DNA from 3 places in the Haloimpatiens massiliensis genome. Region 1 is predicted to be linked to each of the others. Evidence: riboswitches for the same ligand, from Rfam matches in the RefSeq annotation. Region 1 holds a riboswitch; each other region holds the start of a gene.
What was found. Region 1 has a riboswitch for glycine ahead of C1715_RS07615 (GrdX family protein). Riboswitches for the same ligand answer to the same signal wherever they lie in the genome.
Positions count from the first base shown of each region.

Region 2: it holds a riboswitch for glycine, as region 1 does, so the genes downstream of both, C1715_RS04370 (DUF503 domain-containing protein) here and C1715_RS07615 (GrdX family protein) in region 1, are expected to answer to the same signal.
Region 3: it holds a riboswitch for glycine, as region 1 does, so the genes downstream of both, gcvT (glycine cleavage system aminomethyltransferase GcvT) here and C1715_RS07615 (GrdX family protein) in region 1, are expected to answer to the same signal.

Region 1 covers NZ_LT854639.1:509,772-512,991, reverse strand. Annotated here, with positions in the region: gene C1715_RS07625 (tRNA (cytidine(34)-2'-O)-methyltransferase) at 1-405, shown strand, start outside; gene C1715_RS07620 (DegV family protein) at 583-1,443, shown strand; glycine riboswitch at 1,615-1,726, shown strand; gene C1715_RS07615 (GrdX family protein) at 1,883-2,257, shown strand; gene trxB (thioredoxin-disulfide reductase) at 2,271-3,203, shown strand.
Region 2 covers NZ_LT854637.1:263,665-266,884, reverse strand. Annotated here, with positions in the region: gene C1715_RS04380 (hypothetical protein) at 1-90, opposite strand, end outside; gene C1715_RS04375 (hypothetical protein) at 95-865, opposite strand; gene C1715_RS04370 (DUF503 domain-containing protein) at 1,049-1,330, opposite strand; glycine riboswitch at 1,775-1,876, opposite strand; gene C1715_RS04365 (hypothetical protein) at 2,234-2,491, shown strand; gene C1715_RS04360 (DMT family transporter) at 2,609-3,220, opposite strand, start outside.
Region 3 covers NZ_LT854640.1:1,854,336-1,857,555, forward strand. Annotated here, with positions in the region: gene C1715_RS16950 (MFS transporter) at 1-1,071, shown strand, start outside; glycine riboswitch at 1,331-1,428, shown strand; gene gcvT (glycine cleavage system aminomethyltransferase GcvT) at 1,577-2,680, shown strand; gene gcvH (glycine cleavage system protein GcvH) at 2,852-3,220, shown strand, end outside.

The DNA.
Region 1 (3,220 bases):
ACATGCGTACTTACTAATAGTAAGCTTCATTTAATAAAACCCTTGGGATTTGATATAGATGATAAACAAGTAAAAAGATGTGGTTTGGACTACTGGCCTCATGTAAATTTAGAATTGCATGAAAGCTATGAGGATATGAAAGAAAAATATCAAGATGCTAATTTTTATTTTATAACAACTCATGGTGAAAATTACTATACGGATGTGCAGTTCAAAAAAGGAGATTTTATAATATTTGGAAGAGAATCATCAGGACTTCCGGATTATATAAGAGAAAGCTTCCCAGAAAGATGTATAAGAGTTCCTATGGTGGAAACGACCACTAGATCTCTTAATTTATCAAACACTGTAGCTATAGTAGCTTATGAAGCTCTCAAACAGATGGGTTTTCCACATATGAAATAAGGCACATTCAAATAAATAACAAGTCAGTATGCTAGTCTATTTTGCGTCATACTGCGTCAGCAGAACCCGCCGATAGTCTTACTAGCGACGAAACCTATTTCCTTGTCTGACACAAAATATATTAGCATTTTTGATTTGTTATTTATTTTCATGTACCTAAGAGAGGAGAAATAGCGCATGGAAAAGATCAAAATTATAACAGATAGCACAGCTGATTTGCCAAAAGAAATAGTAGAAAAATACAACATAGAAGTGCTTCCTCTGTTTGTAAACTTTGGGGAGGAGTCCTTTAGGGATGGAGTAGACATAAAGTTAGAAGAATTCCTACAAAAGATGTATACTTCAGATGTTTTTCCAACTACTACTCAAGTGAATCCTCAAAGATTTTATGAATGCTATAAAAAGTATATAGAAGATGGGTATAAAATAGTTTCCATACATTTATCATCAAAAATGAGTGGAACTTATCAATCAGCTAAAATGGCTGTAGAAATGTTGTCAAGTGATTCTATACTTAAAAATGTAGAGGATATAATAGTTATAGATAGTTTAAATGTAACATCAGGACTGGGGATTTTAGTTATAGAAGCTTGCAAACTTAGAGAACAAGGAAAAACTATAAAAGAAATTGAAGATGGAATTATAGAGAGAATGCCTCATGTGAAGAGTTGTCTTGCTTTTTCAAGCTTAGATAACCTAGTGAAGGGAGGTAGATTATCTAAAGCAGCAGGGGTGATAGGAAATATATTAGGTATAAAACTTATATTAGAAGTAAAAGACGGAGAAATGGCTGTTATGGATAAAGTAAGAGGTGGAAAAAAAGCGGTAAAGACTATTTTAAGTTATATGGATGAAAAAGGCATAAAAGAGGGCGCAACAAGTATACTATTAAATGCAGATAATAAAGATATATTAGGAGAGTTAACAAATAAGATTAATTCAATGGACAGAGAATTCATAGAAGCTCATGTAGGCTGTATAGTAGGCACTCATTCCGGCGGAGGTGCTTGTGGTGTTTTCTTCATAGAAGAATATTAAAAAATACATTTATTTCAATTTGGACTTTTATAATTTTATAAATTATTTAACTATTTAATAAACTTATAGTATGTATACGAAAAACCAATGAAGAATTTAGGTTTTTTTGTAGAAAATTTATCAATATTCAGTTATAATGTAATCAAATAGATAATTAAATATTTATTATGGATGATGTTTATGGGAGATAATTTACTATATAGTATAGTAAATAGCCGAAGGAGTAAGTATTGTGAGCCGAAGCAATATGAATCTCTCAGGCAAAAAGGACCTAAAACTGACATAACTCTGGAAAGCCTTATGGGCACCGACGGAGCAAAACTCTCAGGTTATTAGACAGAGAATAAGAGGCATAGACAAAGTCTTTTATTTCTCTGTTTTTTTATGTACTTTTTTATATGCTTTTATGTGTAAAGGAGAATTTGTCGTGGTAGAAAATATGATAGTAATTACAAACAATCCCTTAGCTAAAGAAAAATTAGAAATGGAAGAAAGAGTTGTAAAAGTAATATTTATAAATGACGCTGTTATGAAGGTTTTTGAAAAAGTTAGGGATTATGTACATATAGGACATAAACTTTTGACACATCCACTTATGAGTAGTGTAAAACCTAATGAAACGCCGTACAGAACTGTGTGCGTGTCAGTAGTAGCTGAAAAATCTTTAGATATGCAATCGTTAACTATTATTGAAAACGCTATAGCTACTACGGATAAGTTTCTGAAAATGGGGAAAACTCCTAATTGGACAGAAAACGTATTAAATGATTTTCAAGTTATAGATTATGATTTAATATATCATGTATTAATTTAAGGAGGATGAAAGAATGGCACATATTTACGATACTATAATAGTAGGCGGAGGTCCAGCTGGATTATCTGCAGGACTTTATGCAGCAAGATCAAGAATGGACACTTTATTAATTGAAAGAGCCAAATTTGGTGGTCAAGCAACAACAACTGATGAATTAGAAAACTATCCAGGATCAATTGAAGATTGTACTGGAAGTAGCTTAACAGAAAGAATGAGAAAACAAGCAGAAGAATTTGGTGTAAGCTTTGTTAAAAATGAAGTAATGGATGTAGATTTCTCAGGAAAAACAAAAACAATTAAATGTAAGAGTGGAGAAACTTACGAAGCTAAAACTATAATAATAGCTACTGGAGCATATCCAAGATTAGGTGGATTTAAAAATGAAATAGAATTAAGAGGAAGAGGAGTTTCTTACTGTGCAACTTGTGACGCTGACTTCTTTACAGATTTAGATATAGCTGTTATAGGAGGAGGAGACTCAGCAATAACTGAAGCTATATACTTAACTAAATTTGCTGAATCAGTAACAGTAATACACAGAAGAGATCAATTAAGAGCTGCAAAATCTCTTCAAGAAAAAGCTTTCAAAAATCCAAAAATCAAATTCATATGGAACTCTGTAGTTGAAGAAGCTAAAGGTGATGAAATACTAGAAGGCTTAGTAGTAAAGAATAGAGAAACAGGCGAAGTTAGTGAATTAGAAGTTAATGGTGTATTCGTATTCGTTGGATACCTTCCAATATCAGAAGTATTTAAAGGAAAGGTAAAAATGAATGATAGAGGAGACATCGTAACTGATGAAGAAATGAGAACAGATGTTGATGGTGTATTTGCTGCTGGAGATATAAGAGAAAAATCATTAAGACAAGTTATCACAGCTGCTGCAGACGGAGCAATTGCTGCTACAAATGCAGAACACTATATAGAAAACAATTTTGCTGAGTAATATATATAAACAAAAGA
Region 2 (3,220 bases), on a different contig from region 1:
CTTAAAACCTAATAAGTTAAATATAATTAATGCCCCTATAATAAAATATGAAATTTTATTTTTCCAAGAATTTACCTTTATATAATTCATTAATTTACGCATAATTTTTCTTTTCTCCAAAATAATAAAATAATAATACGCCTATTATAAATAATATCACTTCATAAAGTATGACATTTAAACTAGTTAAATCTAAACTATAGCCTATATCAAAAAGAGTCATAACATTTAAATTTACAATCCTGTTAACTCCCACCATTTCAAATACAGTACCTGAAATTATTACATATATGTAAGGTAAAATTATGGTTAAATACTTATTTTCCACTATTGAAGATATTCCTAAAGCAAACGTAGAAAATACTGCACTAGAAATAAAAAATACTACTAACATTATAATTACATATGCTATTTTTGAATTATAAAATACACTGCTGAACGCACCTACAACCTCTGTTGACGTATTATTGATTCCATGTCTAATGATTAAAAATATTAGCATTATAATCTGTGGAATAACTAAAACCAAACCACTTACTAAAAAATTTACTACTAAGCGTATTTTAAGATATTTTTTTCTTTTCATTTTTAATAATATATAATTTAAAATACCAGACTTTTTATCTACAATATAAGTAGTCGCAGAAGGTATGCATGCAATTAATGGTGCCAACAATGGAAGATAACTTAATGGAAGACAAGCTGAACTTCTTATAAAAAAAATAATTCCATCAGCATTAGGATATGGAATTTTCAAATCATCTATATAAGGTATGACCAAGCATATAAATGTTATCGCCATACCCAAAAAAGTTATTTTTGAAAAAAAACATCTTTTAAATTCATTTTTAAAAAAGTTATACAAATTAATCCCTCCTTATGAAATATAAATTCTATACACTTATGTAAATACCTTCTATATTTAATAATTACATTTAAAAATTTAAAATTTTAGTTAATTAAAATTTTAAATAATAATGCGCAATCCTTAATATATTTTAATTAAGGATTGCGCATTATTATTAGCTCTTCATAAAATACTTTTATACTATAGTATCTCTATTTCAGTTCTCTCCACTATAGCATCCGTATTACCTTCTATAAAACCCAAAACATTTTGTGCCATGCTATTAGCATGTCTAGTATCGTTACTTACACAAGCAATGCCTAAGACTATTGATTTATGGTAATCTTGATTTTCAATCTCCGCAATGGAAACATTATATTTATTGTGAACTTTTGCAATTAAACTCTTAACTATCATTCTCTTTTCCTTTAAGGAATGAACCCAATTAGCATATAAATATATTTTAGCTGTTCCTATAATCATAATTTTACGCTACTTCTTGTAGCAGTCCCTCCCTTCTGTTATACCTTGCATCCTTATTTAATTTTTGTTGTAATTTCAAATATTTTTTATACTTCTTAATATAAAATATTTTTCATTTATTATAATTATAACCTTTTAGTAATGAAATAACCCAAAGTTACTATATTTATTAAAAAAACACCTAAAGTAGATCAATGAACACCTCCCGTCTACTTAACTGGTGACTGTTCACAATTTACTCTTTAAATTCTCTAAAAAACACTAATCCTCTTATAAACTGCTCTTTATACAAAAAAACATAAAACCCCTTGTGGGTTAAGGGATTTTATGTTAGGTAGTTTTATATTATTTTAGGGTAGTTTTATATGAATGTGGGATAAATTTGTTTGTTATCTTAAAATATATATAAAAAACAGGGAGTAGTTATAATAGTATACCTATTGCTAACTACTCCCTGTCCTTTTATCTGAAAGTTTCCTCAAACACATTCTAGTTTAAGTTGCTTCGTTGATGTCCCACTTAAGGGCTCTCTCCAGGGTTGTGTCAGATCATTGTATCAAACCTGAAAGCTTCAATATAGATTCATAGCATAATCTATACTTTTCTTCTACGGTTACCCTTATAAAGGATATCTCCAACGACCTTCATCCACCGATATTTAATTTTCTTTAACTTACAACTATATTTTAAATCCCATCTACTAAATAGTCAATAGTTTTTTTCTATTTTCCCTATTATTTTTATCAATAGTTTTTTATTTAACTATTACCACATAGATATGAGAGTTTATGGTAACATTTTTTCCTTGAATAATTAATTTCATTAGAGTATACTTAATAATGATTATTAATTCATAATATTTTAATTAAATTCATAATCTCTAATAAGACAGGAGGACATTTTATGGAAAATAAAGATTGGGAACAAATGGAGTTTGATAGAATTTTTGATTCTGTATACCAAAATTTAAAGGATCATAAAAGATTAGTTCCTGAATATTCAATAAAAGATTTAGAAAATTTTTTAGAAACTTTATATATAAGCGATGGAAATGATTGGGACGGTAGAGGTTCTGTTTCTAGTATAAAAAGTAATGCTACAATTGCTGCTTGTGAAACCTTCCTTTCAGAATGGAGAGAAGCTGAAAAAAAGAATAATTAACATATAAATACAAGGAGTACCTTTGGTACTCCTTTAAACTTTTTAAATACTTTATATCTAATTTTTATTGTTTTATAAAAATTATGTGGTAGCGCTTACACATTGTATAAAAAAATATTAGTCTTCTTTACCTTGAATAAGAATTACTGATAATACTATAAGTACCATACCTACTATCTGCCAAATTTCTAGTTGTTCTTTAAATATTAAAAATCCGAGTATAGTCGCTATAATAGGCTCTATACTACAAACTATACTGGCCTTACTAGATTCTACATATTGTAATGCCTTTACAAACGCACCATTTGGTATAACTGTTGCAAAGAAACCTATTGCAATAATATAAAACCACGCTGTAGGTGAAGTTGCGTTACTGAATAATACCCATGGTGGTCTGAAGAACCATAAGAAAATAGCTGCAAATAAGAAAGAATATACTAAATGAGTTTTATAGTGATACTTATTAGCTCCTATTTTACCCATTACATTTTGAAGAGCAACTGTAAATCCTGACATAACTCCAAGTATAATTCCTAAAAAACTTACCTTAAACGCTTCCACATTGTAAGCTCTTACAACTAGTAAGCATCCAATTATAGATAATACTAAAGCCATTATCTTCTTTCTTGTAAGCTTTTCATTGAATAAAAATCTAGACATAATCATTACAAATATAGGATTAGTAAAAAGTAAAACGGATGCTGTAGCTATACTAGAATATTTAACTGC
Region 3 (3,220 bases), on a different contig from region 1:
ATGTTTCCTGGAATAATTCTTATAAGTAAAACAAAGAATAAGAAAAAAACTATGTCTAAGTTCTTTCTTCTCAGCAGATTAATAATTTTCTCTTTTGCATTTGTTCCTTTTTTTCCACTTAGATATAGACCCACTATATTTATAGTATTATTTACACTTATGAGCCTACCTGAATCCTTATCTGTAATGTCGCTACAAAGTTTCTCAGGAGATATATTTCCAGAACACAATCGTTCAACTGCTATATCATTGAGAAATAAATTTTCTACTCTTTTTAATATTATTTTTCTACTTATTTTAGGTGAAATATTTAACATAGTAGCCCATAATAATGAACAAGCTGTAGTATTATATCAAATTTTATTCGTACTATCGTTCATAGTAGGACTTATAGAAATTTCTACTTTTATGAAATTAAAAGAAGTAAATCCTATACAAATGAAAAAAGAATCCCTTAAAGATTTAAAAGTACAAATACCTAAAATTTTAAAAAATAAAACTTTCAGTGGTTTTCTATTTTGTTCCTTAATATTCCACTTCGGATGGCAAATGGGCTGGCCACTATTTAGCATTTATCAAATAAAATATCTACACGCCAATGAATTATGGCTTACTATTATAAATGTATCTTCTAATGTAGTTATGTTTTTTTGCTATAGTTATTGGAATAAACTTATACAAAAAAGGGGCAATGCATTCGTAATAATGTTTGCTACTTTTGGCATGGCTATAACACCGATTTTTTATGCACTTTCCTATAATTTATATATATTAACTTTGACAGGTTTAATAACTGGTTTTTTCACTTCTGGTACTCTCACAGTTATTTTAAGCTCTTTATTAGAAGTTTGTCCTGAAGAAAATAGGCTTTTATATGTGGGAATACACGCTACTTTCACAAATCTAACTTTATCTATAGCACCTATGGTTGGAAATCTTGTATTATCTTATACCAATATATATATTGCTTTATGCATATCAGGTTTTTTTAGACTTATTGGAAGCATTGCTTTTTACATACGGAAAAAATATATAAAAAAGAATGTTAATACTTCCTCCATGTGTTGTTAAATTTAAAACTAAAAACAGACATGTATTTGTAATCTCGATAGCATTTATAGATTTTATAAATATTTTGAATAGTTTTTATCTTGAAAAAAGATATAAAAAGTGATAAATTTTAAAATGTACAAGCGATTAATTAAGTTTTATAAATAAATTATTAAATATTCTAGATGACAATAGCATGAGATACCTTTGGGTAGCCGAAGGAGCAATACATAAACAGCCTAAATTTATGTAGAAACTTTCAGGCAAATATAATGCTATTGGATAGATCTCTGGAGAGACCTTTTAAAGGCACCGAAGGAACTACTATGGTTCATAATCCATATAAAAATTCTCAGGTAAAAGTACAGAGGGTATAAAGGCACAAGGAATTACTATGCCTTTGTATTCCTCTGTTATTTTTTTATAAAAATTTAATTATAGTTATAATAGTTAATTTCAAAATGAGGACTAAGCTTAATATTTATCTAAAATTACTATTTAATTGTATTATGAAAGGAGGACAATTATGGAAAATTTAAAAAGAACTCCCCTTTTTCATGCCCATACTAAATTAGGCGGGAAATTGGTGGATTTTGCTGGTTGGGAATTACCTATTCAATACGAAGGAATTATTCAAGAACATGAAGCAGTAAGAACTGCTGCTGGCTTATTCGACGTTTCACACATGGGAGAGGTGAATGTAAAAGGCAAAGATGCTCTTAGCTTTATCCAATATATAATTACAAATGATGCTTCCAAACTAGAAAAAAATCAAGCTCTATACACTCTTATGTGCTATCCAAATGGAGGTGTAGTAGATGATATTTTAGTTTACAAATTCAATGATGAGCACTTTTTCTTAGTAATAAATGCAGCTAATACTGATAAAGATGTAAATTGGTTAATGGATAATTCTAAAAAATTCAATGTAACCGTAGATAATATATCAAATAAAATAGGTCAAGTTGCTCTACAAGGTCCAGAGGCTCAAAAAATACTTTCAGGCTTGACGCACACAGATTTAGATTCTATTAAATTCTTCTACTGTAATAGAGAAGTGATTATTGATGGTGTAAAATGTTTAGTTTCAAGAACAGGATACACTGGTGAAGATGGTTTTGAAATTTTCTCTTCTGCAGAGGAAATAGAAAAAGTATGGAATAGTATTTTAGAATATGGAAAAGATAAGGGTTTAAAACCTTCCGCATTAGGTGCCAGAGATACTTTAAGATTTGAAGCTAATCTTCCATTATACGGAAATGAACTTTCAGATGAAATAACTCCACTTGAAGCTGGATTAGGTTTCTTTGTTAAACTAGATAAAAACGATTTCATAGGTAAAGACGCCTTAGTTAAGCAGAAAGCAGAAGGACTAAAGAAAAAAATAGTAGCTTTCCAAATGGAAAAAGGTATTCCAAGACATGGCTATGAAGTGTACAAGGATGATACTAAAATAGGCTTTGTTACAACAGGTTATTCTTCACCAACTTTAAAGAAAACTATAGGATTAGCTCTTATAAATGCTGAATATTCAACTCTTGATTCTGAAATAGGAATAAAAATAAGAAAAAATATAAAACCTGCTAGAATAATAAAAAAGAGTTTCTACAAGAGAAATTACAAAAAATAAAAGTAATTTATAAAGATAGTTTATAAAAAATCATAAAAATAGTTAAAATTTCAAAATTAAACTCATTCAATAATAACATTGTAATTATTGAATTTAAGTTAGTATTTATAACAAAATAATAAATTATAACTAAAATAAATTTTAAAATAAAACTTAGGAGGTTTTTAAATTATGAAAGTTATAGAAGGCTTATATTATTCTAAAGAACATGAATGGGTAAAATTAGATGGAGATAATGCTTACATAGGAATAACAGACTATGCACAAGATGCCCTTGGAGATATAGTTTATGTGGAACTTCCAGAAGTAGACGACGAAATTCTTGTAGGGGATGCTCTAAGCGTTGTAGAATCAGTTAAAGCTGCATCTGATGTTTATATGCCTATAGATGGCAAAGTTATAGAAGTGAATGAAGCTCTAGATGACGACGTAGAGTTAGTTAATAATGACCCTTACAATAGCTGGATTGCAAAAGTTGAAATTTTAAACAAAGATCAAATAAAGGATTTAATGAGTGCTGAAGAGTACCAAGAATTCTGC